Allorhodopirellula heiligendammensis: one gene and its partner. The protein of the gene in region 1 interacts with the protein of each later gene in a pairwise test. Links are inferred from orthologs where the notes say so. Each region holds a gene or a part of one and is shown in the gene's direction. Other genes may lie near its edges.

What was found.
Region 2: the proteins of Poly21_RS06275 (region 1) and gyrA interact in binary tests that used the Escherichia coli proteins (3 or more experiments, as listed by UniProt). The link is inferred for Allorhodopirellula heiligendammensis from one-to-one orthologs.

The regions. Positions count from the first base shown.
Region 1 is NZ_SJPU01000001.1:1,664,660-1,679,777, forward strand. What follows is about bases 4,301-7,544. They hold Poly21_RS06275 (DNA gyrase subunit B), read left to right. Parts: upstream 4,301-4,698; coding sequence 4,699-7,344; downstream 7,345-7,544. Other genes in these bases: Poly21_RS06270 (outer membrane protein assembly factor BamB family protein), read left to right, coding at 4,301-4,438; Poly21_RS06280 (hypothetical protein), read right to left, coding at 7,390-7,544. Outside these bases: Poly21_RS06260 (vWA domain-containing protein), read right to left, coding at 91-1,716; Poly21_RS06265 (DJ-1/PfpI family protein), read right to left, coding at 1,745-2,329; more of Poly21_RS06270, read left to right, coding at 2,612-4,300; more of Poly21_RS06280, read right to left, coding at 7,545-7,782; Poly21_RS06285 (carboxypeptidase-like regulatory domain-containing protein), read left to right, coding at 7,936-9,198; Poly21_RS06290 (phenylacetate--CoA ligase family protein), read left to right, coding at 9,389-10,522; Poly21_RS06295 (aldehyde dehydrogenase family protein), read left to right, coding at 10,692-12,125; gpmI (2,3-bisphosphoglycerate-independent phosphoglycerate mutase), read left to right, coding at 12,195-13,805; Poly21_RS06305 (BBP7 family outer membrane beta-barrel protein), read left to right, coding at 14,045-15,118. UniProt on the Escherichia coli protein: DNA gyrase negatively supercoils closed circular double-stranded DNA in an ATP-dependent manner to maintain chromosomes in an underwound state.
Region 2 is NZ_SJPU01000006.1:70,872-86,192, forward strand. The notes cover bases 9,271-12,717. They hold gyrA (DNA gyrase subunit A), read left to right. Parts: upstream 9,271-9,604; coding sequence 9,605-12,517; downstream 12,518-12,717. Other genes in these bases: Poly21_RS25300 (AAA family ATPase), read right to left, coding at 9,271-9,398. Outside these bases: Poly21_RS25270 (AMP-binding protein), read right to left, coding at 1-49; Poly21_RS25275 (Gfo/Idh/MocA family protein), read left to right, coding at 803-1,780; Poly21_RS25280 (DUF1207 domain-containing protein), read left to right, coding at 2,074-3,105; Poly21_RS25285 (esterase/lipase family protein), read right to left, coding at 3,297-5,414; Poly21_RS25290 (transposase), read left to right, coding at 5,684-6,760; Poly21_RS25295 (hypothetical protein), read left to right, coding at 6,995-7,201; more of Poly21_RS25300, read right to left, coding at 7,491-9,270; tRNA guanosine(34) transglycosylase Tgt, read right to left, coding at 12,846-13,955; Poly21_RS27995 (tetratricopeptide repeat protein), read right to left, coding at 13,961-15,292. UniProt on the Escherichia coli protein: A type II topoisomerase that negatively supercoils closed circular double-stranded (ds) DNA in an ATP-dependent manner to maintain chromosomes in an underwound state.

The DNA.
Region 1 (15,118 bases):
TATTGGTGCGTTCGGACAGTGAAAGCAACCAACTCGGCCGGCTGCTCGCTCCCAAGCGGCTGATCAACGAGACGCTGGCCAGTCACGAGCCTACGGTTTGGGGACGTGGCGGTATTGGCCGAAATTGTTTTCGGCGATTCGTCGCATGCGACTCTCACCTTCCCGGCTGTGGTAGCTGATCGTGTGCACGATGCTGATCGGTTTGGTCTCACCGAACAGGTTCGTCACTTTGTTTTCCTTCTGGAGCAAGTCTTCGATGCCTTGGGGGAACTCACCGTCAGACAGCAGGAAGATGACATCCGGTTTGATTCTTTGAAGGGCGTACTCGAGCGGTTCATACGGCGCTTTCCCGCGATCCATTTCCACTCGCATCGCCCAGCTCTTGAGGCGTTGCTTGTTGACGGTGGTGGCTGCGACACTCCGGGATTCGTCCTGGTCGGCGCGGGTGATTCGCATGTAGTCGCACTCGGCGTCAAAGAAGATGACATAGAATCGTTGCTCGGGTTTGAGCATGTCGATGGACTCCAGCAGCGCTCGTCGAGCAGACACGAAGGCGTCCCCCATGCTGCCTGAGCTATCAACGAGATAAGCGAAGTGGTTGCCGCCTCCCTCCACACCGCAGAACTGCATCCTATTATCGGAATCACTCGGAGATGCTTTCATCGCCGCCGAGGAGGCCGCTGCGTTTCGGGAGAACGATGCTAGATGGGGCGAGGGAGTCGTGGCGGCGCCGAGCGAATCCACGCTGACCTTAACGGCCGTCATCTCGCCGAGCGGATCGAGTTCGACAACAGACTCGTCAGGAGCCGTCTCGGACGTCACGGCTTCGGGCTGGGCCGTTTCAATCTCAATCGTTTGAATCACTTCTTCGCTGGGCTCGTTTGCCGACGCCGCCAATGCGATCTGATCTTTGGGCATCACCGTGCTCAGTGTGAACGCTGCCAAGCAAAGGAGCAAAATGAGGTGAACAATGCAGCTGATGATTACCGGTGTGGATCGACGTTGCGGCGCCGCTGGGTCAGTCTGCTCATCGATGGGTTTAATCTTCGCGGAGCTTGTCGGAAGTTTTGCCCGCGTCGGTGGAGTGTCAAGCGTCTTGGCGACTTTCGCTTCCCCAGGTTTCCGCTGCGCTGCTGGCGATCGCGTCGGGGCGGCATCTTTGCTCTCAGTTCGCCACCGGCCGCGAGGTGGTTTCACGCCGCAGTGCGGTCCATCTTGCCGAACGTGTTGATTGTTGTGTCGAGATTGAGCCTCGCGAATCGCTTCCCAGCTCTTGAACCGAGCGAGTGGGGAATGGAGCCTCGAGCCGGAAGCGTTCGATTGCCGGGCCGCAGGAGATCTTGTAGGCTCCAGTGCATCGTCTGGAATTTGATTGGCGAGTTCAGGTGTTCCGATCCCGGGTGTTTCATCGATTCCGAACTCCCTCAGCTGATCGGGAGTGAAGTTCTCGCCGGCATCGATGCGTTCGAGCAGCGATTCGAGTTGCTCGGCAGAGGCATCCAGTCGCGAGGCTTGGGCTTCGAGCCTCGCCGCTTCAGCCTGGCTGCGGACCCGCACGAGTTCGTGCAAGATTTTCGCCCGTTGGTGAATGAACCGATCCGGTTCATGTTCCTCTCCCGCCGGCGGTGGGGCGTCTCGGTCGAGTGCAGCCCGCTTCGCACTTGATGAGAGGGTGGTGGGCGGTCGGAGCGAGCGGCCCGACTCGGGCGAGGTCATGTCGATTCGCTCATGATATTCTCAGGACTTAGGTGGACTCGAGCAGTTCCTGGAACGCCCGGATCCAGGCGGGGTGTGCCGGCCAGGCTGGGGCCGTGACGAGATTGCCATCGACATGGGCGGTGTCGAGATTCTTGCCTGGCGTTACGTATTGGCCGCCCACAGCGGTGATTTCAGGACCCACGGCCGGATAGCTGCTGCATTGTCGCCCGGACAAAACGCCCGCAGCAACCAGGATCTGAGGGCCGTGGCAGACCGCTGCAATGGGTTTAGCCGTATCGGCGAAGTGGCGGACGATATCGAGGACGCGCTCGTTCAGACGCAGATACTCCGGAGCTCGGCCGCCCGGGATGATCAGGGCATCGAACGAAGTCTCGTCGAGATCGGAAAAATCTGCGTTGATGGCGAACCGGTGGCCCGGTTTCTCCGAATAAGTCTGATGGCCCTCAAAGTCATGGATTGCTGTCGCCACACTGTCACCGGCCTGTTTGTCCGGGCACACCGTGGCAACCTCGTGGCCAAGCATCAGCAACATCTGCAAGGGCACCATCGCTTCGTAGTCTTCGACGAAGTCGCCCACGAGCATCAAAATTCTTTTGCTCGAACCAGCCATTCCAATTCCATTGATTTTATGTGGAGAACGTTTGCGATACGATTTTTAGTTTACCCGATCCCGCCAGCAGCGGGGGAGCTCCCGTCAGATAAAATTGGCGATTGCGTTAGGCGTGAACTACAATGAACTGCACTCTTCTCTGAACGGTGTCGAACAGAGGTCTCATCCTCTCCACTCCCTCTCTGGTTCGTCGTTGGACGTCGCCGAGGCGGAATGCACAGGGGCGGCCCCTTTTTTTGAAATCATTTGAACACTTTTCCACTGATCCTTGGATCCACCGCCATGCATTGCATGTTCTCTCAGTCTTGGCTCGGCCGCCGCGTCGGCATCCCCTTGGCCTTGTGCGCCGCGGGCCAGCGTCCGATCGCTCTGCTACTGGCCGGGACGTTGTTCATCGCGAGCACGCCCTTAGCAGAGCAAACCGGTGCGGGAGAACGCGACGTCATGTCGCACGTAGAAATGGACCAGATCGGATTGGTCCAGGCTTGGCGGCGGCACCTTAGCGTGCCCGCTGGCGCTCAGTCGATCGTTGATCACAAACTGTATGCGTTAAAAACGTCGCCCAAGCAGTACGTGGAAGTGATTGGCAAAGTCGATAAGGCCGCCGCTGGGAATTCCGGTGAACCAGCAGAAGTGGACCCATCGGCGACGGCCACGCAGGCCGCGGATGCGGCGGACGCGGTTGCCGAGGCGCCCGTCTATGCGAGGTACTTGCTCGAAATACCGGATCTTTCCGAGTCCCCTGAAGCGGCGGCGCCGGCCACACCCGAGTCGGAGGCGGCGCCACCAGAGACCGCCCGTGAATCGATGCTCGACCGCATGACGAGGAGCGGTCGGGCGACCTTTGCGTCGAGCGGCTTGCTCGACCGTACCGAAGCTGAGCGGCGGGCAAGAAATGATATCCGGCGACTGAAGCGTCGGGGTATCGAGGCGGAGATTCAGTTCCGCGAGGTCCCGACCATCCGCATGTTCACGCTCGCCGATGATGGCACGTTGGAATGCCGCGATGCCGAAACCGGTGAGCTGGTATGGTTGCAGCGGGTGGGAAACCGCACAAAAGGCTATAGTGGATTCGGTGTCGACGATCAATTTCTGACGGTCGTCAATGGCAGCGAATTGATCACCCTCGATAGTGTTGAGGGTGGTGTCTACGACGTGCAACAGTTGGAGTTGATTCCAACGCGGGGGCCACAGCACTGCGGCGACTTCACTGTGGTACCGTCGGTGGGATACCGGATGGTGGCTTATCCGCTTTCCGGCACGCATCACGAGCCATTGACGGAAACCGTTACCGGAGATGCGCTGGCCTCGCCAACCCTTGCGATCGGATCCAATAAACTCGCCTGGGGAACATCCCAGCAATTTGTCTTCGTGCTGGATCTCACGGGCGAGCCAAATATGGATTTCCGCTTGGGCACCGATGGCAACGTCAATGGCAAACTGGCGGCAGCCCCTGGCGATCGTTTCTACTTCGGTTCCGACTTCGGGCAAATCTATGGGTTGCGGGCAACGCGGACGGGGGAGGTCATGTGGACTCGGCCAACCGGTGAACCGATTCATGAGGCGCCGGTGGTTTTCGATGATCGGGTGCTATTTCTCTCCACCGACGGCAACTTAATGTGTGTTGACGCCGCTACCGGCGCTGATTGCTGGGGACGGATGGCCCATGGCGTGCAGTTGGTTATCGGTGTGATCGGAGATCGTATCTACACGAGAACCCTCAGTGGAACGATGGAGGTTCTGGACACAACCGACGGGAAAGTGGTGCATCAGTTGACGGGCGTGCGGCCCCGGATATGGTCAACAAATATTGTCAGTGATCGGCTATATCTGCTCGACAAGCATGGTTCGATCCAGTGTTTGCGGCGCCCCGAGGCCGAAATGCCTACGTTGACTGTGAGTGCCGAAATTCTGCCTGCTGATGAGCCGACTAAGAAAGAAGACAAAAAATCAAAAGCTCCTGCCAAGGAAGCTCCAGATGCCAATGATCCATTCGGTGGCGGGGCGGATCCATTCGGCGGCGGAGCGGATCCGTTTGGTGGCGGTGCCGATCCATTCGGTGGTGGAGGCGGCGATCCATTCGGCGGCGGCGATCCATTTGGGGGTTGAGGGGACTGGTCGTACGTAGCGATCGATCGAACCGAGTTTGGTTAGGTATGCTGTGAGCTGAGCGTTGTCTGGCACGGGCTGTTTCGCCCCGCCCGGCCGCTGGAGCCTCACAGTGGTGTTGCCCGGCCGCTGACGCGTCTCGGCTCGGTAAATTGACAGGCGTTGAGGCGGCCTCACGCTGGAGCCGGATATTTGCTACAATCCGGCCCGATGTTCACGTGTCTTTCGTCCGTGTTTTCCGGCCTCACAGCCGCCGATTTATGAGCGACTCTTCTGCCCCTGATCCTTCCCAGTCCGACGCCCAGAATGGCGGCGCAGACAATCCTGCTGTTGAACCGGTGGCCACAGATCAAGTAGCAGCTGCGGCGAGCGAGGAAAGCCCGTATGTCGCGTTGGTTGCCAATTCCGAATACACTGACAAGGATCTGCAGCACCTCTCGGACCTCGAGCACGTCCGCGAACGGCCGAGTATGTACATCGGGGACACGTTTTCCCGCGGATTGCACCACTTGGTTTACGAAGTCGTCGATAATTCAATCGACGAAGCGATGGCTGGCTTCGCCAAATCGGTGTCCGTTGTTGTGCATACCGATGGCAGTGTGACGGTCGAGGATGACGGTCGAGGCGTCCCGGTGACACGTCACGAACAGCTGTCCGAAGAGCTCGATCGGGAAGTCAGCACGCTCGAGGGCGTGATGACGGTACTGAAATTCGGTGGCAAGTTCGAGAAAGGTGCTTACCAAACCTCCGGCGGTTTGCACGGCGTCGGTGTCACCGTGGTGAACTTTCTCAGTCAATGGGCCGAGGTCGAAGTCAGCCGGGACGGGTTCACGTGGACGCAGGAGTACGAACGCGGGGTGCCGATGGGGCCGGTCAAAAAAGGTCGGGCAACCAAGAAAACCGGGACGAAGACCACATTTAAAGCCGATGGGCAGATCTTCACGACGACGAAGTACGTTTACGACACCCTGCTCAAACGCTTGCAGGAACTCGCGTTCCTCAACAGCGGTGTGCGAATCAAATTCCTCGACGAGCGGAACGGCGAAGGCGGCGATTTTCAGTACAATGAGGGGATCGTTGAGTTCGTCCAGCACCTCAACCGGGCCAGCGACGCGTTGCATGCCGACGTGATCCACATCGTCGGCGCACGCGAGGGTGTCGAATATGACATCGCCATGCAGTACACGACCGAATTTACCGACACAGTTCAGTCCTATGTTAACAATATTCATACGACCGAAGGCGGCACGCACGTTTCTGGATACCGTTCGGCGCTGACACGAACGCTGAACAACTACGGTAAAAAAGAAGGCTTGTTCAAGGCGATCACGCCAACGGGCGATGATTTCCGCGAAGGCTTGACGGCCGTCATCAGCGTCCGCGTGCCTCATCCGCAATTCGAAGGACAAACCAAGACAAAGCTCGGCAATGGCGAAGTCGATGGGATCATCACCAGTGGCGTGGGCGAAGCGCTCTCAAAATACCTCGAAGAGAACCCCAAAGTCGCCAAGACCATCGTCCGCAAAGGGCTGCTCGCCGCTGAAGCCCGCGAGGCCGCTCGGAAGGCAAAGGACCAGCTCCGCAAACGGAAAGACGCACTCGGCGGTGGTGGTTTGCCCGGCAAGCTACGCGACTGCATCTCGAAAAAGATGGAGGAATGCGAAGTCTATCTGGTCGAAGGTGATTCGGCAGGCGGGTCTGCCGAGGGCGGACGGATGCGTGAATTCCAAGCGATTCTGCCGCTGCGTGGTAAGATCATCAACGCCTACAAGAGTCGCGAAGACAAGGTGCTCGCCAACGAGGAAGTCCAGTCGATGATCCAGGCGATCGGTACCGGCATCGGTGTCGATCAAGACCTGACGCGGCGTCGCTATAATAAAGTCATCATCATGACTGACGCGGATGTCGACGGCAGCCACATCCGCACGCTGTTGCTGTGTTTCTTTTATCGTCAAATGTACCAGTTGGTCGCCGCTGGCCACGTCTACGTTGCCCAGCCGCCACTGTTCCGCGTTTCGCACGGCAAATCACGCTATTATGTGCAGAGCGAGGAGGAGATGAAGGGACAGTTGCTCAACCGTGGTCTCAATGACACCGTGTTTGAAGCAGAGGATGGGCGACGGGTTGAGGCCGAGAAAATGCGTGCCTTGGCCGAGGCTCTCGCCAGCATGGAGGATGCTGTCCTAGCGCTCGAGCGGCGGGGCGTCAGCCTGCGGGTGCACGCGATGCGGTTGGATCCCGTCGCAGGGAAATTACCCACCTTCCTGGTGACGTTCCAGGGCGAAGAACATTGGTTCCACACCCTCGAGGAAGTCGAGCAATTCCTAACCGAGCGCGGTGCTCACTTGGACATCGAAGAAGAGACTGAAGAGGGCGTTGATGACGCTGAGAATGCTGGTTCTGCCGATGTAGGAGCAGGCACCGCTGCTGAGTCCGATGCGGCAGCAAACGCTGCCGAGCCCGAAGAGCGAATTGTCGCTCACCTAACCGAACTGCACGAGGTTCGCACCATCAACAGTGGACTGAAAGAACTCCAACCCCTCGGCTTTGGCCTCGACGATCTCATTCCTGCGGACCGTACTGGGTCGACCACTCCCCGATTTGAATTGATCCGGGGCGAAGATATCCGTCGACCGCTGGAGGATTTGCGCGAGCTCCTGCCGGAAATTCGGGCCGCTGGTGAAAAGGGCCTCACCCTCACCCGGTTTAAGGGACTCGGGGAAATGAATGCGGAAGAACTTCGTGAGACGACCCTCGACCCAGCAAACCGCACATTGATTCGGGTGAACCTCTCTGACGCCGGTGCCGCTGACGAAATGTTCCGCCTGCTGATGGGGGACAAGGTCGAGCCACGTCGTGAATTTATCGAAACCCACGCTCTCGATGTCCGCAATTTGGATGTATAACAACCGTCGCTATCGATGCGACTTGTTTGAACGGATCGCGACGGCTCAGTTGATTTCGTCGTAAAGGATTCGTCCTCCCAGCCAGATTCGGAAGCGACGGATCGTTAGGCCGCGCGAGAACCCGATTTCGACAGATACCGTGCGGTTTTCGATATCCCCCCAACTGGGCTCGACCGCGATGGATGTCGGGAGCGTGAAGTCGAACTTAGAGTGAATTTTCAACCAACTGATGCGGAACCAGCACGACCGGCCATCAATTTCGACAATTTGGCGAAAACGCCAGCCGCTGTAGGTTAGTCTGCCTGTAAACGGCTCCTGAATGTCGATAACGCGAAACAGGAAGCTGCGTCGCAACAGTACTGCGTGATCGGCATACGCCCCTCGTTGGAGAGAGGAATCCGTCGAGACGGAGAACGGGTTGGGATCGCTTTTTTCCACATTCTTCCCAGGAACTATGTTGATACTCGGTATTCGTTGACTTACGATAACGCTGTACAGTTTGCCTATTTTGCCAGTGGTTTGACGGTTGACGGAGAGGATCGATCCCTCTTTCGAGTAGGTTTACAACCTTTTTTCATTACGAGACTCATCATGACACGTTTCTTGGCTTTGATGGCGCTTTGCAGTTCGGCAGCCTGCGCGCTGTTGGCGGCTCCCGCAGCTGCGCAGTCAGAAAACCTAGCGGTTACCGATCACCTTACTGTATCTCAGTGGGTCAATCCGGCGACCCCGGGAGAGCTGAGCGGTCAAGTCATTTTGCCATCTGCCAACGGTTCGGCACAAGCGATTGCGAATGCGGTCGTGGTGATGACCAATCAAGACGGGGAAAAATTTCGCGGCTCCACCGATGAGAACGGGCAGTTCGTCATCACGGGCGTCCAGGCAGGCGTCTACGCACTGACCGCTCGCGCTGATGGTGTGTTCGCTTGCTGTGCAATGCATGTCGTTGATGGCGAAATGGTAGCCGCCGATCAGCTTCCTCAACGGGTGGACATTGCCGCTGCCGCCATTGATTACACGGTGGTGAAAACCTCAATCTTACGCTATCTACCGCCTGCTCGCGGCCAGAATTCGTACACCATTGACGACGTGGACTTGGCAGGCATCTCCGACCGGGTGGCTGGCGACAGGTCGTTTCGCGTCAGCCAAAGCGATGGTGGTCTGAAAGGCCGGTTGCACATTGCGGGAGCGCGTGGCGCGACACTCGGGGATGCCGGACTGCTCAACGTGTTTCTTGTGCATCAGGGTGAAGTCGTTGATCGCGTTGTCTCGTTGCAAGACGGCACGTTTGTATTTGTGGACGTGGCTCCAGGAGAGTATTCGATCCTGGCTCTCGGCCAGGCTGGTTTGGGGATGGCGGGATTTGAACTGATTGACGAATCGACGGTGAATCAGTTCGCCGGCCGCGTCAGCGGTGCCAAAGCGATCACGCAGAACGACCGGACATTGACATCGATCCATGGCGATCCGCTCTGCTGCCGAGAATTCGCAATGCAGGTCGCCCCATTGCCACAGGCCATGGAATGCTGTGAGGCAGAGGTTTATGAAGAGCCGATTCTCATCGATGAATGCGACGATTGCGTTGCGGGATGTGATGCGTGTGAAGCTGTTGACGAGTGTGGAAACTCGATTTGTGAAGCGGACTCCTGCTGCAATCCATTAGGCGGCGCTGGCTTCAGCTCCGTTGGCTTCAGCTCCGTTGGCGGCGGTGGTGGTGGTGGTGGCGGCGGAGGCGGAGGTGGTGGTTTCGGCGGCGGCTTCCTCGGCTTGGCCGGACTTGCCGGTCTGGCGGGGCTCGGCGGGGGTGATGATCCGATCATCGTGCCTCCAGATCCAGTGAGCCCAGTTCGCTAGTCAATCCAGTTCGCTAGTTAAACCAGTTCGCCGGTGAGACCATCTGCTCGTGATCTCAATCTCTGATATCAAACTCAAAAACCTCGGAAGTGGCCCTTCCGAGGTTTTTTGTTGTGGTTGTAGGAACGGTGTCATGCGTTCACAATGGCGGCGTTACGTTGATTGACACCTATCTTTGCCTGAGGAAAATATGAGTGCTGTTGGGGAAGTTTCCGAAGCTGAACTTCAGTCGTCTGCGGCGGCGTCTCTGGACCGCCTCAATGAGCATACGCTCAAGACCGTTCATTGGCATTTCAGCGAGAAAACGGGTTGCCCGTTTTGGTTGGAAAAGAAGTCTGAGCTGAATTTTGATCCGCTCAAAGACATCGGCTCGTTTGCCGATCTCAAGAAGTTCCCGCACTTCCAAGACGACTGGCTGCGTGGCGGCCCGATTCGCCGCTGGGTTCCCCAAGGACACGCTGGTAAACCGGTGTATGTCTTTGAGACCGGTGGCACAACGGGGATCCCGAAGAGCCGCATGGTGATTGAGGATCACTGGAAGGACTACGAGTTATTCAGCGAGACGCTGCCTGAAAAATACTTTCCCAAGGGTGCCAACTGGCTGATGCTGGGCCCGAGCGGACCGCGGCGGCTGCGAGTGGCGGTGGAACATCTGGCCCAACATCGCGACGGCATCTGCTTCTGCATCGACTTGGATCCGCGCTGGGTCGTCAAGCTGATCAAGAAAGGATGGATGGACCATCTCGAAGAGTACAAAAAGCACTGTGTCGATCAAGCAGTGACGATTTTGACCGCGGGACATGATGTCAAGTGCATGTTTGCCACGCCGAAGCTGCTCGAGTCGCTCAGTGAAGCGCTGGAGGAAAGAGGCACCAACCTGGCCGAGGTGGGCATCACCGGGATTTTCTCTGGTGGCACTGAGTTCACGTCGCAGTGGACGCGTTTCTGTGTTGAGGAAATGCTGGGTGGATTGCCCGAGGAAAGCGGGATCTACATGACGCCCACCTATGGTAACACGCTGATGGGTTTGGCATGCAGTAAACCGATCACTGCTGAGGACGGCTACAAGATCGCTTACTACGCCCCCCAGCCCCGCGCTGCCACCGAGGTTGTCGCGTTTGACGACTACGACCAGGTGGTCGGCTATGGCGAAACGGGGCGTGTGAAACTGTACACGCTCACCGATGAGTTCTTTGTACCGGGGTTCATGGAACGCGACGAAGGCGAGCGCGAGCGACCGATCGCAAACTTTCCATGGGACGGTGTGAGCGGTGTACGTCCATTCCATGAACTCGCCAGCGCCACGACCGTGGGTGTCTATTAACGAGACGGGCGATTGACTGAGCCCAGTCGCGCAGGCGACCGGGTTGGCGATCGTTTCAATGAGACACAAACGACCGGGTTAGCGCGGCTGCCCGGCGCGTTAGCGACCCGTGGCTCACCCACTCTTTCCCGAACTCTGAACCTTTCCTTCTTTCTGAATTCTCATTCTTATGATTACTCTCAATCCACTTCGCTGGGGCAAGCAGTACGAGTCCCTTGAGTTCAATGATGTTGTCCATTTTGACACGGGACAGCCGATTGCTCGCGTTGGCACGGTGGGTGGCGGAATTGTTTCGAAAGATCTCACGAAAGCCCATCTCGCTCGGAAAGCCCTGCTCGAGGTACCAACGGACGAGCTGATTGCGATGAGCAAAAAAGCAGCTGAGCTGTTTGAGAACCAGACGCTGCGCGTGGGTGACTCCATGCAGAGCGTGGATGACTTTGTGCATCAGCAATCCGCCAGCACAGGGTTGCCCGAGCACATGTGCCGCTCGAATATGGCAAAAAACAGTTTCGTGCTCAGCCGGATGGATGAGATCCTGCAGTGCTTGACGCGTGGTTTGGACTTGTCCATCTTCTCCAAGGGTTACGGCGATGAAGGCCGTGGCGTCACGGTGAGCTATCAAGCCCAAACGCCAGTTCTCGGGGCGGTGCTACCGAACAACTCGCCAGGTGTTCATACCTTGTGGTTGCCCGCAATTGCGCTGCAGATCGGGCTGGCACTCAAGCCGGGATCGCAGGAGCCTTGGACGCCCTACCGCATGGTATCCGCGTTCATGGAGGCAGGCGTTCCTCCAGCCGCGTTTGGATTGTATCCGGGGGGACACGACGCGGGCGGGGCAATCATGGCCAAAACACCACGGAGCATGATCTTTGGCAGTGCTCAGACGCTCGCCCAGCACGCTGGAAATCCGCGGGTGCAAGCTCATGGACCTGGCTTTTCGAAAATCTTGCTGGGTGACGATATCGTTGATGATTGGGAAACGTATCTAGACGTGATGGTGGAGAGTGTGTTGAGCAATTCGGGCCGTAGCTGTATCAACTGCTCGGGCATTTGGGCCAGTCGTCATACCCGCGAAATCGCCGCCGCGATCGCCGAGAAAATCGGCCCCATCGATGTTGTGCCGCCAACGGATCCCCAGGCTCAGCTCGCTGCCTTTACCGTCCCTGCGATGGCGACGGGCACGTGGGCGATGGTCGAGCAAGACCTCGCTGAGTCCGGCGTGACCAACATGACCGCCGAATATGGCGAGAAACTGATCGAGCGTGACCACTGCGCGTATTTACGCCCGATGGTGGTGCATGCCGATTCCCATGAGCGAGCCGTCGCGGCGAAGGAATACATGTTCCCGTTTGTGAGTGTGGTCGAGTGTCCGCAGAATCAAATGCTGCGGAACATCGGGCCCACGCTCATCGGAACGGTGATCACATCAGACGAGGCATTGATCGAGGACGCTGGCCGCTGCGTCGAAATCGATCGATTGAACATCGGCCCGCTGGCGACCAATCGCATCAATTGGTTGCAGCCGCACGAAGGGAATATCATCGAGTTTTTGTTTCGGAATCGCGCCTACCAAATTGCCCCGATGCCAGTAGCACTGTAAAGCACCGCCTTGTAGCCACCGTCTCCAGACGTTGGAGAACCACACATCCCTCCCACCCCATTTACCGCCGTGACTCAATTACGCCGACGCCCTGTTGTTCTCATTATTCGTGATGGATGGGGACAGAATCCGGACCCGAAGTGGAACGACAGTAATGCTATCTATCTAGCAAAATGCCCCGTCGACGAGAAATTGACCGCAGAGTATCCATCTGTGTTGATCGCCACATCGGGCGAAGACGTGGGACTGCCCGATGGTGTGATGGGCAACAGCGAAGTTGGGCACCAGAACATTGGCGCCGGACGAATCGTTGACCAGGAAGTCATGCGGATCACCCGTGCGATCCGTGACGAGTCGTTCTTCTCTAATCCGGTCATCCAAGGTGCTGTCGATCACGTCAAGAAATCAGGTGGTCGCCTTCATTTACTCGGGCTCATGTCTGATGGTCGTGTGCACAGCGATTTACAGCATGGTATGGCTATCATTGATCTAGCAAAACGAAACGGATTCAAAGGTGACCAACTGGCGATCCATGCGATCACCGACGGACGAGATACCTCGCCTCACGGCGGCCTGAATTTTGTGCAGCAGATTGAGGACAAATGCGCGCAGGCTGGGGTCGGCGTCGTCGCCTCGGTGATCGGTCGATTCTATGCAATGGACCGTGACCTCCGCTGGGAACGTGTTCAGTCGGCCTACGATATGATGACCAAGGGTGCCGCCCACACCGCGACTTCGGCCAGCCAGGCAATTCAAGACTATTACGATCATCCATCGGACTCGAATCGTACCGGAGACGAATTTGTCCTGGCCACGTCAATCGTTGCTCCGGGCCAATCGCCCGTTCTGGTCAGCCCGGGCGACGCGGTTATCTTCATGAACTATCGTGGCGACCGTACTCGAGAGATCACCAAAGCCTTCACCTATAGCGATCCCGAATGGCAGAACATTCCTGGTGGCGGTTTTGATCGTGGTGCGAAAATAGATAATCTCTTTTTCGCAACGATGACCGGTTATGAAACCGGACTGCCCGTGGAAGTGATTTTTGAAAAGCGTGCCAAGATGCCGAATATTCTCGGCGATGTGGTTGCGACGGCAGGCCTGAAGCAGTTTCGCTGTGCAGAAACCGAAAAGTATCCGCACGTGACTTTTTTCTTCAACGATTACCGTGACGATCCATTTGCTGGTGAAGAGTGGGGAATGGCGCCCTCACCGCGCGACGTATCGACCTACGATCAAGAGCCCGAGATGTCCGCAGAAGGTATCACAGAACAAGTTCTGGAGCACATTCAGGCCGGCGAGAATGATTTGTACATCGTCAACTTTGCCAACGGTGACATGGTGGGGCATACGGGCGTCTTGAACGCTGCGATTACCGCTGTCGAGAAGGTAGACGACTGCGTCGGGCGTATCGTTGAGGCAACCCTCGCCGCAGGCGGTAGCCTCGTCGTCACTGCGGACCACGGCAATTGCGAACAGATGATCGATCCAGTGACGGGGGGCCCCCACACCGCGCACACAACTTACACCGTGCCCCTGATCGTGGTCGATCCCGACGCTCGCGGGAAGTCACTGCGGGCAGGCGGGCGTCTGGCGGACATTGCACCAACTGTTCTCGCATTGATGGGGCTCGCCAAGCCTGCCGAGATGACTGGTGAGTCGTTGGTGGAGATCTCTTAACTAGCTCAAATGATGCCGTGTGACCGGTTGATGCAGTGCGCTGACAAGTGCCGGGCTCGCCATGCGACGGCTCAAGGGTGAGTTTCACAGCGATTGCCAGGCACCCGGACGCAGTTATTTTTAAAAATCGAGTTTAACGGTTAGATAAAGTTTGGCGATGCTGTCGGTGTTGCGACGATAAGTGAGTGGGATGAGGGTCTACCTTCACGTCACTTGTTTGATTCGTCGAACTGATTTCAATGCATAACATTGCCAATTCTCAGCAGACCACCACGCCAGCGATGTTCCGTATGGCCGTGGTGCTCATGTGCCAGTTTCCGTTTGCGGTTCAGGCTGTCCGAGCGGATGGCCCCATGACACGTGCCCAAGCGATGCAGACAAACGAGGTCGTGCATTGGCGACCGGTGAGGGCCGAGGAATGTGCCTCGCTGCCTCCCCAAGGCTCCTACGAGGAGTTTGAGGAACCGTATGAGCCTCTACCGAACCTCGGTTCGTTCAGCCCTGGGGCGTGCGACCAATATGGTGCGTGCGACGGGTTCGATTCGTGTCCGCCACGTCACCTGCCCGGCAACTTTTGGATTCGCGCTGAATACTTGCATTGGTCACTCGACGCGATCGACCTGCCCGCTCTCGTCACAACCAGCCCCGCGGGCACCCTGCCCCAAAACACGGGCGTGCTCGGCCAGCCCGGGACGGCAGTGTTGTTCGGCGGCACATCCTATGGCGACTCCTTCCGCTCGGGTGCGCGGGTTACCGTGGGCTGGCAAGACGACGCCTGCGGCAACGGTTGGCAAGCAAGTGCAATGGGGGTTTTTAACGACGATACATCCTTTTTCAGCAGTGCCGGACTGCTGGCACGTCCCGTCTTTGATACGGGGACCGCGTCCGAAGCGTCAATGATTGTCGCTCACCCGGACTATCTGACTGGATCGGTTTCGGCGACGGTTGGAAACCAATTGCAGATGTACGATATCAATCGGCGGTTGAGTATGTCGTCATCGCAGTGCCAAACAGTCGATTTCTTGGTCGGGTACCGCTATGGTCAACTCGACGAGACGTTGGGGGTGAGTCAGTCATCGGTATACACCGAACCTCAGGGGCAAATCATCTCGGGGACGACAGTGAACCTGTACGATCATTTCTCCGCCGAGAATCGCTTCAACGGTGCGCAATTCGGATTCCAATTTCAACAACACTCGGCTTCAACGACGTTGTCGCTGATCGCCAAAGTGGGTTTGGGCGTCAACCAGGCCAAAGCTACCATTGACGGTGCCACCGTGACCACCGTTCCCGGCGGCGGTTCAGCTACGTTC
Region 2 (15,321 bases), on another replicon or contig:
TGTTTGACCCAGGGACAAGGGCATGCGGTACGGGGAGGACATCACCCATCACTCGATTCCTGTTCAGAGAGTTGGATCTATCCGAAACAGGAATTCCCGACGACACCGCTTACGCAATTCGCCGCCAACGCAACGATCGCGAAAGAATGCTGGGCCCATTTCGAATACAGGTCGTCCCTGACGTACTGCGGCAAACGGGGCCCGGTTGACAGGCGGTCCGCTCCGCTCCTGTGGCGGCGTCCAGCGCGGCGAACCCTGACATGATCAAACCGAGAGGGCTCGAATTGCCGAACACCTCACTATACGCAGTGAGTCGAACAAAGGAAAGGATATTCCCTTAAAAAACTTGCTGCGAGAAAATAGGCAACGCAATAAGGTATTGGCTCCGCTGCCCCAAGATCGCAATTATGGCGAATGGGCGCTCACCGCCGTGCCGCCCCCAGCAATTGCAGGCCGCCGCCGATTTCCGCTGTACCCGGTCGAGCGGTTCTAAAACATCATCCTCGCCGGGCCTGTTCCGCCAGTGATTGGGCTGCGGCATCGTCGCGTGAGTAGGCGTCCCAGCAGGCTGTGCTCATGGTCGGCATGGTCCGATGATGATGGGGGTTCCACCGTTACGACTCGGTCCGCAGAGAATGATCCGTAAATGCTGAGTGTGCCCCGTTGTCCAATCGCAACTCGTACTTGTCGCCAGCAGGGAGAGCAGCAACGTTTCCATGGTTTTATGAACCTCACTCCTAGCCTACGATAGCCCGCTTCAAGCTTGAACGATGCAAGCGACGGCAACCATGACGAAGGAAGTATGATGACTATTCGGTGGGGACTGATCGGGGTCGGCGACATTGCCAACAAACGGGTGGCGGCGGCCATCCAAGCGGACCCGCTTTCGGATCTGGTGGCGGTTTGCCGGCGCAGCGAAGCGCAGTTGCATGATTTTGCGGATCAGTTCTCGGTGCCCGGCCGTTTCACGAACGCCGATGATCTATTGGCGATCGAAGACCTCGATGCTGTTTACATCGCCACCCCTGTCGATTGTCATCTACCGCAGACCATTGCTGCCGCCGCCGCTGGCAAACATGTCCTCGTTGAAAAACCAATGGCGCTCGATCCGGATCAATGCGATCAAATGATTGCCGCTTGCGATCAGGCGAACGTCCAACTCGGTGTAGCGTACTACCGCCGATTTTACCCGGTCGTGCAGCGAATTAAGCAATTACTCGATGCTGGTAAATTGGGGCGCATCCTGTCGATTGCCTGTGTGACTGGAAATCCTAATCGATTTCCTGCCGATGATTGGCGTGTGATCTGCGCCCGCGGTGGTGGTGGCCCACTGATGGATATCGGGAGCCACCGCATCGACGTGTTTCTGCAGCTGATGGGTGACATCGACGCCGTCCAGTCCAGCATGATGGACGCTCCCGATTTCGAAGCCGAGCAGGTTGCCACCGTGATGCTTGGGTTTCAAAACGGAGCTCATGGTGTACTGCAGTGCTTTTTCGGTACCATCAATTCGCCCGATCGACTTGAGATCATTGGTACCGATGGCCGCATTACCGTAGAAGACCTCAATCAAGGCGACCTGACGTTGTTCACCGCCGACGGAGTTACAGTCGAGTCACACCCACCGGCGAGTAACCTGCATCGCCCCCTGATCGAGGAGTTTTCGCAAGCGGTGTCGGAAAACCGCAGCCCGGCAATTTCGGGGCGGACCGGCAGGAAAACGAATGAGATTATGCAGCGAGCCTACGAGCACGATCGTTCTCGTCGAGCGGGCGCGTGACTGCGATTTATTTTCTGAAAACACTCACGCAGCCCACTCAAACAGTCCGACCAATACAACCAGACCCACCTCTCGAACGACGCAAAATCAGATTTGATGGATCCGTTTTTCTTGAGTCAAAACCTAAAAAAAATTGCGTGATTGCTTTGGTACTAAGCGAGACCGCATGCATTTCTTGGCACGTCGCGATTTCATGCAACGTGCGAACCTAGAAAACCGAGAGGTTCGTAACGATGGCAGACGGGAGTAGGCGACCGCCCACATTGCCGCTGATGTGCCTTAGCATGTTTGCGGTGACAGCGACAATCGTGTTGGCGGATACCCCCTCAACCATGGCTGAAGGTCGTGAGTATGTCAACTCTGAGTTGCCATCGCTACTCAGTGAATGGGTTCCGACAAACGACCATATGCTTGATTCGACAGCGGACACGATTGGCTCGCTTCTCGACGACAGTCACGCGTCGCGCATGGACGTCGACGCGGGTGATGTCGTGCCGCTGCTAACCGATGGTGCTCAGCAAGTTTACATTCCTGCAGGGTCGACCTCGCGGTCCACCAGCGAACAGCGGGAGTGGATCGTCTTGCCGGATGGGTTACTGTGGCATTCGTATCTCGCGGGCCCCCAAGAGCCGCGTATTTCGGCGCTGCTGCTCGCCGATGAGAAGGGCGGTTACTTTTGGGATGCCACGCTCGGCGGACGCGTCGGTTTCTTGCGATACGGTACGCCCGGAGCGAAAGATCCACATGGCTGGCAGTGGGATCTCGAGGGGGCCGCGATCACACGGCTGAACCTGCTCGAACAGACTGATGTTGAATCCGTAGACTATCGTTTCGGAACGGAACTCACGTGGGCGGAAGGGCCGTGGGCAATGAAGGCTGGCTACTTCCATATCAGCTCACACGTTGGCGATGAATACCTCGTTCGAAATCCGACCTTTGAACGTATTAACTACGTGACTGAATCGTTGATCTGGGGGATCAGCTACAAGCCGACCGAGCCCACTCGAGTCTACGGGGAAGTGGCGTATGCCGTGCACCGTTCCGGTGGAGCTCGACCGTTCCAATTCCAAACCGGAGCGGAGTGGACACCACCACCGAACCGACCCCGAGGGATCGCCCCCTTTGCGGCCGCCAACCTCGGATTCTTCGAAGCCACCGAGTTCCATATGCAGACGACAATCCAAGCCGGTTGGGGATTTCAGGGGCCACAGTCAGGCCGACGACTGCGGTTCGGTCTGCAGTATGGGGACGGTCCCAGTAACCAGTTCGAGTTTTACACGCTGAGTCAGGAATACCTGGGCTGGGGCATTTGGTTCGACTACTAGGTATCGAGCGAATGGGTATCAATCGGACAATCCTCGTCGTATCTCGATTCCGCGACGGTTGTCTAACGCATCGCTTTGGCGCGGCCAGGGAGAGCTCTGCCAGACGGTTCCAGCTTAAACCGAAGCTGCGACATCACTCGTGAAAGCTCACCGCAACGCCCTGAGCGGCGGGTGGCCTGACCAGCGTGCGACTATCGCAACGCAGGTTCATCGCGAACAGCTTCGCTGACCTGGAACGCGGACGATTTCTCATATCGGAATCGCGGGTCTGAAATCAGCCCAGCGGCGCCGTCGGCCACCAGCGGTGTGCGGTTGGGTGCCGCCCAGGCCAAGCGATCTTCTGAGTCGACCTCTTCGAGATGTTCCAAGAGAATTCGCCGTACTTCAAAGATCGACTTTCCAGTCATGTGGAGGCTCGTGTGAGTGGCATCAACGACCAGTTCACTCTTCACGTCCTCCATTTTAGCGCTGGCGTATTCAACCACTCCGTCACCTTTGTAGTTGCGACCGGCCAGCATCGGTGGATCGTGAAGCACTCCAATGATGTTGTGGTAGCGAATCTCCGGCGATGTTTTCGCACGTAACAACACCGGGAAAATAGGCGAATCGGGTGCGAGTGAGTCCACCGCATTGGCTTCGGTAAGCAGCCTCGTGTCGCGGAAAAAGTTCGGATTGGCCCGAATCAGACGTGTGCTCGTCGAGAGTGCCATCTTCGGCAGTTTGATGATCTTGCCTGCCAACCACCGCGTCGCGCTATTGGCTAGATCGCTGCCCCGATGCGGGGTTCCGATGGTGATCACCCGACTGATCGATTGATTGGGGCGAAACTCCAACGCACTGACGAGCTTATTCACGTCTTGCGGCGGTCCGCGCAGTTTCTCTTTAGGTTGATTGCTGACAAGATTCCAGAAATCATCACCACTGTCGATCGTTTGCATCCGCGAAACCAGACCTCCCATGCTGTGTCCGACTAACACCATGTTGTCGACAGCACGGTCCCGTCCGGTTGGATCGAACGTCTGTCGCATCGCGAAGAGGTCACTCCGTAACTGCGTGGCGCTTAACCAGAACGGTTGTCCGGAGGGGTAGAGATAAAACCAAAATTGATAACGTTCACGGACCTCGGGGAAACTCCGCAAATCGTTGAACATGTCCATCCATGTTAGGGGGCTCGACCACAGCCCATGGACCATCAGTACTGGAATGCGGTTGGGATCGTACGGTTCGAGCATGTACAAGCCACGCTTCTGCTGGGCATCGTCGGGATCGAGTAATCCCTCGGTGGCGCGGTCGCGTTTGCGGTATTCCGGGCTGTCGAGAAAATAGGCTAGCGGCGTCGTTAAGTCTGTTTCCAACGGTACCCAGTCGCCGCCGAGTTTGATTTGATTGGCCCGTAAGGGATCAAAGAATTCGAGCACACAGACAGGGGTCTCGTTGGGGTCGTCCGACACCGGCGTGATCTGAGGGACATGATGACTGGCCAAACGAACACTGGATTGTGCGTCCGGTAACAGGTCTCCCGACCCCGCGTAGCCCGGACCGATATCACCTTCGGTCGAACAACGCAACAGCGCCGTCACCGCATAACTGAGCCCCTCGGGGTAATAGTCCTCTCGCGTATCCTCACCTCCACGAGGTTTCCGCACGGCAATCAGTGGCACGCCGAGCCCGAACGTCGTGTGGCGATTGCGAAGCGTTTTAATATCGAAGTCGCTGACGAACTCATAGCGATCAAATTCATCGGGCTGCCAGCCCCCACGCATCTCAGTGCGAATGATGAATTTGCGGTCTGCCGTCTGGATCGTGTAGGTATGCCCCGGACGCAGTTGATTCTCTGCGCACAGCACCCGCAGCAAATCTTCGAGCGATTCGTTGTATAAATCACAAACCGCGCGGAACTGAGGGTCGTATTCGTTGCGGACGTCGGATAACTGTTGACCAAACAGATATCGATAACTAGTCGTCAGCGCAATACCGTAGTGATTCATCGCTGTGCTGGTTTCGCCACTGCGCTCAGCGATTTTACCTTCGACATAGGCCAGTTCAGCGACGGCATAGGTCAATTCAGGATCGAGGTTCTGGCGATTGAGCGTCCGCAGCTTGCCGATGCAACCATTGCTATCCATTTGATAGGTGTCGCTGAGCCCATAGCGACGCAACGTGTGTTGGGTGCGACTGCTGATTTCGGGGCCTTTCCGCCCCAACAGCTGCAAAGAACTTTCGAGCGCATTGGCACGGATGGGCCGGTCTTGCAGATATCGCGCTGTGACGCAGCCTGTCGAAGTGCAGACCCACACCATCGCTGCCATCACGAATGACGACCGAATTCGGCTCACCACAGTGGGCAGAGGTAATCGTTTCGAGGGCGCGTGACAGTCCATGCGCGAGACACTAGAAAGAATTGTAATGCCATGTCAACGAAAGATAGGCAATCTACGTCGACAAACCTCGCATCGCAAATGCTCCGACTAAAAAGGGACAGGCAATATTTACTTGCTCAGTTTTCTCGCCAGCGTACGATAGAACTGGTTGCGAGTGCATTGCGACCGCCGACATTCCTCTTTCCGGAGTCGATGTGATGCCTCGTCAAGCTCGTGGTGAAGTTTTAGACCCGTCCGAAGTGCAGGTGGTGCATTGCATTCAGAGATGCGTGCGACGTGCGTTTCTTTGCGGTGACGATCCGCTGACGGGGACCTCGTACGAACATCGGCGTGGCTGGATTCGTGATCGCCTGGAGTTCCTGGCTTCGGTCTTTGCGATCGATTGCTTGACTTTTTCGGTGATGCACAACCACATTCATCTGGTCCTACGCAGTCGGGCGGATGTGGCGGCAGCTTGGTCGGACGAAGAGGTGGCCCGGCGTTGGCTGCGATTATTCCCCCGGCGGCGAAACGAGGACGGTTCGCCTGCGGAGCCCACGAAGCCGGAGTTGGACATGATCCTCAACCAACCCGAAGTGTTGTCGGAACGTCGCACTCGACTGTCCGATATCAGCTGGTGGATGCGGTGCACCGCTGAGAACATTGCGCGGAGGAGCAATGCTGAAGACGAGGTTCGCGGGCACTTTTGGGAAGGTAGATACCGAGCGCAAATTTTGCTCGATGAATCCAGTTTGCTGGTGTGTGCGGCGTATGTGGACCTGAACCCGATTCGCGCGGCTTTGGCGGAGACTCCGGAGACCAGCGACTACACCGGAGCGAAGGATCGGATCGACGATTTGAGCGAGCGGCACGATCGGAGTCGGCCTAGCACCCACGATTGGGAGCGGAGTCGTGCTCGGCGTCGCAGTGGGTGGATGAGTCCAATCGAGATTGACGAACGATCTGACGCGACGGGACCGGTAGTCGAGGCGTCAGGGCGTCGAGCGAGCAGTAAAGGGTTCCTGCCGGTATCGATGGTGAGATACTTGGAGTTGCTTGATTGGACGGGCCGCCAATTGCGTGCTGATAAGATCGGCAGCATTCCAGCCCATCTGACTCCGATCTTGCAGCGAATCGGATTGGACACGCATGGCTGGTGCGATGTGGTGCGGAAGTTTGGGCGCATCTTTAAGCGTGCGGCCGGCACGCCTGAGAGTCTTGCGAGTGAAGCGTGCCGTCGCGGCCAGGGCTGGCTTTGTGCTCGAGATAATCCGCTGGCCCTTTCCTCGGTCTAACCGCAGTCCAGACCGGCAGCATCCGAAGTTGCTGTGGGGTGCATGCTGCGCGGTAAGTCACTGCGAGGAGATCTTTGCGCAATCGATCTTAGCCAATGAGCCGATTTTACCGTTGGTGGTCTCGGTGGTCGCACTTGTTTGGACGGAGTAGCACCTCGTATGCAGTCCGCGGACCTCGCCAGAAATAGGGTGGCCCTTTTTGATTACTCGTACGATCGAAATCGCGTCTTCACGATGCTGGATTACTCCGGGATGGACTGGAGGGAGATGATGCTAGCGAATTGCGCGACAAACCTCGCCCTATCTGGCGATAAAACGCGAGCGAGAGAACTGTATCGTCATTGCCTCACGCTGTACCCCGATAGCCGACTGGCGAAGCCCGCACTGCTTTTCCTTGGGCCCGAAGATCCTGCGGACAACCATGGCGACGAGACGCAGTAACGTGGCCATCGCTCATGTTGACACTCGCGTTTGCCGCAGATGAGTTTCACTGGGCGAGAGGAACCAACCGCATGTCGGCCACCGTCGATTTTTAAGTTGCTCAAGAAGGCCAACCTCAACCAAGCTGACCAAGTGCCTCGCCCCCCTTAGCGACGCGTTCCTACAACCCCCGTCCCCCGTAGTCCCCGTCCCCTGTAGTCCCCGTCCCCTGCAACCCCCGCCCAGTGCAGTTTTCCGCTGGAACCAGCAACCTGCGTGCTTAGTAGAGCGTTGCGATCTCCTTCGGGGCTCAACCTTCCGATTCTGGAATGGACTCAATCGACTGCCGCTCCGCTGCTGGCGACGCCTGCTCGGGAACTTGGCGGTCGATAACAGGGCTGCCCCAACTCACCTTGAAATCCTCTTTACATGCCGTGCACGCTACGTCGCTGCCGAGAATTTCGTCGTCGACGACCTGCGGCGCCTCGCAGTGCGTGCAGAGCACCCGGATCAGACCATCCGGCTCCACTAGGGCCGCCAGTTGCTCGTCGGTAATGCCGGGCACTTCGATGTCGCCGGGCAGCATGGTCATCAGTAGTTCTCGGGTGATCTCAGGAGCCGCTGCGATCCGGTTGGCCAGTCGACGGACGCTCCGCTCAAACGAATTACGCGATGTCCGCCCATTGCCAAAGTGGCGGTCACGATTGACGTACAAGTGTGTGAATCCACGCAGCAGGCGGCGCCGCGTTTCGCCAGGCAATTCATATTTGGCTTTCGATGCGATCAATTCGTAAATGCGACACAAGGCTTCGGGATCGTAGTCGTCAAAATGCATCGTCGTACCGACTCGCGAACTCAGTCCTGGATTACTGCGGATCATCGTCGTCATCTCGCGTGGGTATCCCGCTAGGATCACAACGAGACGTTCGCGTTGATCTTCCATCCGTTTAAGCAATGTCTGCACCGCTTCACGCCCGTACTGATCCTGACCATCTTCGTCGACCAACGTGTAGGCTTCGTCGATGAACAAGACCCCATCGAGTGCTTCATCAATCTTCGCGTTAGTCTTTGGGCCGGTCTGTCCGGCGTACTCCGCCACCAGCCCGCTGCGATCTGTCTCGACAAGGTGCCCTTTCTCGAGCACACCGAGTGCACCGTAAATCTCGGCAATGATTCTCGCGACGGTGGTTTTGCCCGTGCCCGGATTACCCACAAACGCCATGTGCAAACTTGGACGCATCGTCGGCAACCCCAGCTCGACGCGTTTGCGTTCCATATTCAAAAAGTTCGCCAGCGTCTGAATTTGATTCTTGACCGCATCGAGGCCTATTAACCGATCGAGTTTCGCTCGCGTGTCGGCGAGTCGCTCTTCCGGGGTCCGCTCGTCGGTTTCTTGGGGGGACGCTGTCAGCTCGTCGGGTTTCGCCTGGTCGGCTGCTGGCGTTGTGGTTTTTCCACCACGGGAAGACGTGGCCATTGGCATCGACTGGGCTGATTGGTCTTGGTCGGACCCAGATGGATCAGCACTGCCCTCCCGCAGCCGTTTGGCTTCACCACGCAGCCAAGCGATCGCGTCGCGGGCGTGGTCGATATCGGCCTGGTGATCGCCTTTACTGGGAGCGAGTGGGGGGGTCGGAGCAGACTGCTCCCATGCAGCTGGCACGGACTCCTGGGCTGATCTCGCCATCTTCTCCGCATCGTGCAGTTCATTCTGAATTTTCCGTATCCGGTCCCGGTCGGCACCATCTTCATTACCGTCAATCACTGCGATCATCGTCGCCAAGCGGGCCGCCATGGTCTCCACCTCGCCCCAGGAATCACGCAAGGACGGAACTTCGAGAAACGGTCTTACCACGTCGTACCAGCTCAAGTCACGTGCCGTCTGCAGCAGCCAATCCATTGATTCACGTAGGTGTGTGCCCATCACAGGCTGATTCCATAGGTGCTCCAGCAGCACGCGTCCGAGCTGTCGCTGTTGCATCGTCTGCACACTCGGATCCGGCAGCGTCTCAGCGAACACCTTCATGACGAAGCCCTGGTGCAGGGCATCCATTTGCGCGGCCATGTCGGTCGAAGAGTCGGCATCGGTACCAGCTAACCATCCGTAGCTACCATCGGCGAGCTTACCGGCTTCAATGTAAAGATGTTGCGTTTGCTCAAGCGCTTCGCGGAACAAACGGATCGAACGCAGGATGGATTCGTCGTCGGGGCCAGACATGAACATGGACTTCCGGAATTGAGCGGAGGAGGTGCGCAAATCGCATGGCCCTAAGTATTTGAAGATCAAGGCCTTGCGTCAATCACACAGAGGATTCGTCCCGTTGTGATCACGATCCCCGTCGGCTATACTATGCGCCTTCGTCACGGGCATGTTTCGTGGCGATTTTGCACAGCTTTTCTCACGCATTTCTACCGAGCAGACACTTGGCTGACGACGGCGATAACTCAGACGACATCGACAATCTCGACGACGACTCGGGCGTGAACGGCGAAAGTGGCGACGCCACGGCATCCGGTAACTCCTCGACCGGCGACTCTTCCGCTGATGACAGTTCCGCGGGCGGCTCGGTTGCGGCCGGTGGCGGTAGCGGTACGGGTGGTAAGCCACCACGGACCGGCTTCCCTGGCGACGGCACACCCGAGGGTGGTCGTGATGAATCAGGTGGATTCAGCGCACTGAGAATGGTCGATTTGCCGATCGAGGACGAGCTTCGTGAAAGCTACTTGACCTATGCGATGAGTGTCATCGTCAGCCGCGCTCTGCCGGACGTTCGCGACGGTCTCAAACCGTCCCAACGCCGCATCCTCGTGGCGATGAACGACCTCAACCTCGGCCCTGGCAGCAAACGCGTCAAATGCGCGAAGATCTCCGGTGACACCTCGGGTAATTATCACCCGCACGGCGAAAGCGTGATCTATCCGACACTCGTGCGGATGGCGCAAGAATGGAACATGCGGGCGCTACTGATCGATAAGCAGGGTAATTTCGGTAGCGTCGCCGGGCTGCCGCCTGCCGCCATGCGGTATACCGAAGCGAGAATGTCTGCGGTCGCGGCGCAAATGCTCGACGATCTCAAACTCGACACCGTCGATTTCGTCCCCACATACGACGAAGCTCGTACGGAACCGACCGTTCTGCCTAGCCGGTTCCCCAACTTACTGATCAACGGATCAGGCGGGATCGCCGTCGGGATGGCCACCAGTATTCCGCCGCACAACCCCACTGAAGTTTGCGACGCACTGATTAAACTCGTCGATGACCCCGATACGTCCATCGACGAGCTGTGCGAAATTATCCCGGGCCCGGACTTTCCCACCGGCGGCATAATTTGCGGCCGGGCCGGTATCCGCCGCGCCTACAAGACCGGGCGCAGCACGATGGTGGTGCGTGCGAAATGCCAGGTCGAAGAGATGCGGGGCAATCGTAGCCGTATCGTCGTCACTGAGATCCCCTACCAGCAGTACCGCGACCGAATCATCGAAAAGATCGCCGCGCTGGTCAACGGCGACCGCATCAAGGGCATTTCGGGCATTCGCGACGAGAGCGATTTGAAGGAGCCCGTGCGGCTGGTTATCGAGCTCAAGCGGGGTGAGGATCCAGACGTCATCCTGAACCAGCTCTATCAGTTCTCGCCGCTGCAGGACACGTTCTCGCTGATCTTCCTCGCGCTTGTCGATGGCAAGCCGCGTGAGCTGACGCTCAAGGAGATGCTCGCTGAGTTCCTGCGACACCGCGGCACGGTGATCCGTCGCCGCACCCAGTTCCTGCTCGCCCGCGCTCGCCGCCGCAAGCACACTGTCGAAGGCCTCCTGCTCGCACTTGCCAATATCGACGAGATCATTCGCACGATCCGCACCTCACGCACCCAGCCGGAAGCGAAAGAGCGGTTGATGTCGATCCAGTGTCCCGCCGCCATGCTCGAGCGGGCACTCGGTGAGGACGGCTTCAAGCAATTCACCAGCGAACGGGGCAAGGCGGACAGCTACACCCTGACGAGTGTCCAGACGGATGAGATCCTGCGGATGCGGCTCGGCCAATTGGTTAACCTCGAGCAAGAGAAACTCTCGGGAGAGCACGCCGAATTGCTCAAGGAAATCATCGACTACCTCGATATTCTCGCCACGCCGCAACGCGTCAGCGACATCATCAAGGAAGACCTCGAAGAGATGAAGCGTCGCTTCGGCGACAAGCGACGCACCGTGATCAGCCACGAGGAGCTCGGGAATATCGATCTCGAAGACCTGATCACCGAAGAACCGATGGTCGTGTCGATCAGCCACCGCGGCTACATCAAGCGAACCCCGACGAGCGTTTACAACACGCAGCGCCGGGGCGGCAAGGGACTCAAGGGTGCCAAGAGCGATGACGAGGATCCCATCGAGCACCTCTTCGTCGCCAGTACGCACGCCTACCTGTTGTTCCTGACGACAACCGGGAAGGTTCGCTGGCAAAAGGTCTATGACATTCCCCAGCTCGCCCGCGATGCCAAGGGCCGGGCGATCGTCAATCTGCTGCAGATGGAACCGAACGAGCAGATTGCTCAGTGCCTAGCCGTTCGTGACTTCAATCAACCGGGGCACTACGTCGCCATGGTGACGCGCAGCGGACTGGTTAAGAAAACACCGCTGGAGCAATATAGCCGGCCAAAACGTGGCGGCATCATCGCAATCAAATTGCGTGAAGATGACGAACTGGTAGATGCCGTCGTCGTGGGCCCGAATGACGAGATGATGCTCGTCACCGCTGGCGGGATGGCGATCCGGTTCCGCGAATCCGATTCCCGCCCGATGGGCCGCAATACGTCAGGCGTCAAAGGCATTTCGCTGATTGGCGACGACCGCATCGTTGGTATGGTCGTCACCAGCCCAGAAGCCACCCTGCTGACCGTCTGCAAGAATGGCTACGGCAAACGCACACCATTCGGCCCCAATGCCATCGACGCCCCCGACGGTGGTGAGAATGACGATGATGCGGCGGACACGGGGGCTGACGATGAGAACGCTGCCACCAGCGGCTCGGCTCGGTACCGAACCCAAAAACGTGGCGGCAAGGGCCTGCGGGACATCAAGACAAGTGAGCGAAACGGGAAGGTCATCGGCATTGCCCGCGTGACCGACGAGGACGAGCTTTTCATGATGACCGCCAAGGGAAAATTGCAACGGATCGCCGCCTCGGATATCAACGTCATCGGACGGAACACCCAAGGCGTCCGCATCATGAGCGTCGACAAAGGCGATGAGCTCATCGCCGTCGTCCGTGTCCCTGCGGAAGAAAAATCCGAAGACGGAGCTCCTGTAGCGCCGGCGACCGAGACGGAGCCGCCAGCCCAAGAGTAGTGGCGGACCGTCGTCCTGAGCGGTCACGCCGGACGGGTTGAAACCCTGTCCGCGTGTCGGCCCGAACGGCGTTGCTCACCGGGCGTGCATCTTCCAACCAACTTGGCCGACCAGCGGCGCTAGTACTTCATCCTCCCCAGCGGAGTTGTTGTGCGTTGCGCCTAGCGAAGCAGGGGCCAGGGCAGCGATCAAGCTGGCCCGGGGCCTCAAGGTGCACCGCGACCCCACGCCGTCGAAGGCCGGCTCTCCCTGGGCCAGGAAAAACGGCGGCCTTTCCGGTAAGGATCAAGCCAAGATTTTGTCTCGAACAATCCTGGCCAGCGATCGACTATGCCACCGGCTCGTAACCCCAGCCCTTCAGCTTCCCGCTGGCAAACTCGGCAAACCGGTTCTCCTCGATCGCCGAGCGAGCTTCTCGCATTAGCCGACCGTAGTACACCAAGTTGTGATGCGACAGCAGGATTGGACCGAGCATCTCGTTGGCATTAAAAAGATGCCGTAAATAGCCGCGGCTATGGCGACACGCCAAGCAGGGGCAGTCATCCATGATCGGGCGAGTATCCTCGCGGTGCACGGCGTTTCGCAACTTCAGCGGCCCATCATCGGTAAACGCGAGCGCATTTCGCCCGTTTCGAGTCGGCATTACGCAGTCGAACATGTCGATCCCGCGAGCGATATTCTCAATCAGATCACGCGGTGTCCCCACGCCCATCAAATAACGCGGCTTGTCGGTCGGTAGGTACTGGGTTGTGATGGCCGCGGTGGTGTACATTTCCTCCGGCGTTTCGCCAACGCTGAGGCCCCCCACCGCATAGCCCTCAAACGGCATCGAGGCCAGTTCCGTCGCACATTGTTGACGCAGCACGGGATCGAGCCCACCTTGCACGATGGCGAACAAGGCCTGCTCGGGGCGGTCCGCCGCCTCCCGACAGCGTCGTGCCCAGCGAATCGATCGAGCCAACGCATCCTCGACCTCAGCGGCCGATGCCGGCAACGCGATCACGTGGTCGAGCACCATGGCCACGTCACTGCCCAGTGCCTGCTGGATCTCAATCGAATGCTCGGGCGTCAAGACAATCTTCGCCCCATCGAGGTGCGACTGAAATGTTGCGGCCTCCTCCGTGACCCGATTGAGCGCCCCCAGTGAGAACACTTGGAACCCACCAGAATCGGTCAGGATCGGGCCGTCCCAGCCACACATCGCGTGCAGTCCACCCAGCTTGGCGACCGTCTCATGTCCAGGCCGCAGTCGCAAGTGATAGGTGTTACCCAGGATCATGTCGGCGCCCGTCGCAGCGACTTGGTCGATGGTCAGGCCCTTGACGGTCCCGACCGTGCCAACCGGCATGAACGCGGGCGTTTGCACGTCACCACGGGGCGTGTGTAGCACACCCCGGCGCGCGCCATTGCTTTCTTGCAGCAGGTCGAAGTGAAACACTCCGATCAATCGCCACGCATTTTTAAGCCGAGATCAGCAAGCTTCTCACGCACTTCGTTCAGGCTCGTCACGCCGAAGTTCTTGCACTCGAGCATGTCATCACCGGTCTTGCGGATCAGCTCACCGATCGAGTTAATCTGCAGCCGAGTCATGCACTTGCGGGCCCGCACCGACAGGTTCAGATCAGCGATCGGACGCTCGAGCAACGCTTGCTCGTCAGCGGACATGTGCGAGGTATCGATCGGTGGATCGCTGGCCTTCTTCTCGCCCGCGAATTGTCCCAGCGACAAGCCCTTCTGCTGCAGCATCTCGCGAATTTCGACGAGGCTGGTCTCGCCAAAGTTCTTGCTGCCGAGCAGTTCTTGCTCACTATGACGGGTCAGCTCACCAATGGTTTCGATGCCCATCTTCTGCAGGCAATTGCGGCTGCGAACACTCAGTTCAAAGTTCGTGACCGGCATGCTGAGGATCTGAGTCAAGCGATCGTTGCGACGCTGGGCCTCTTCGTCATAGAGCATATTGCCCGTTGCTGACGCGTCCTTCATGTACAGCGAAGTACGCGGGTGGCCGGGGAAGCAATCCAGGATACGCTTGTAGCACAACTGTGCCTTGTCGTATTCGTTGCGATCCTCATACATCACGCCGAGGTTGGTCAGTGCGCCCAGGCCGGTTGGGAACGCTTTAGCAGCACGCTCGTAGAGCTGCAGAGCCTCTTCGTCGTTACCAAGACGATCATTCTCAAGGGCAAGTCCAAACAGAGCACCCGCGTGATTTTCGTCGGTCGACACAGCCCGCTGGTAGAGGTTGATCGCCTCATCCATCCGGCCACCGATCAGCGCTGCCGTCGCGGCGCGTTGGTACATGTAGTCGGCGGTCTGCTCGGCGGGGCCGAAGATATCGTCGAGGATATTCATCGCCTCTTCGATCTCGCCCGAATAGCGTTTCGCTTCGGCGACACCGATTTTGCACTGGTCTTCGTTGTATCCAGAGACCTTGGCATTTTCGTATGCCTTGATGGCCTCGTCGTACTGGCCCAGTTCAAAGCGGCAGCGAGCGGTGTAGAACAACGCCATCGCGCTGCCATCGGCGGCAGTCAGCGTGTCCAGGGCTGCTTGGAATCGACCCAGCAAAAACTGGCACACGCCCATTTTGGTGCGAGCCGCCGGAGTCAGTACGTCGTCCTGTTCCAATTCTTGCACGGCGTCGCGAAGTTCCGAGAAATGTCCGTAGTTCTCGGTAATCGCCTTGCGAATCTCACTGACTTCATTCGGCCCGAAGGCATTGCTCGTGAGTACCAATTGCTTCAAGTCGAGCACATCGAGATCGACTTCGCTCATATGTGAGATTCCCAAAAGGAAAGGAGTTG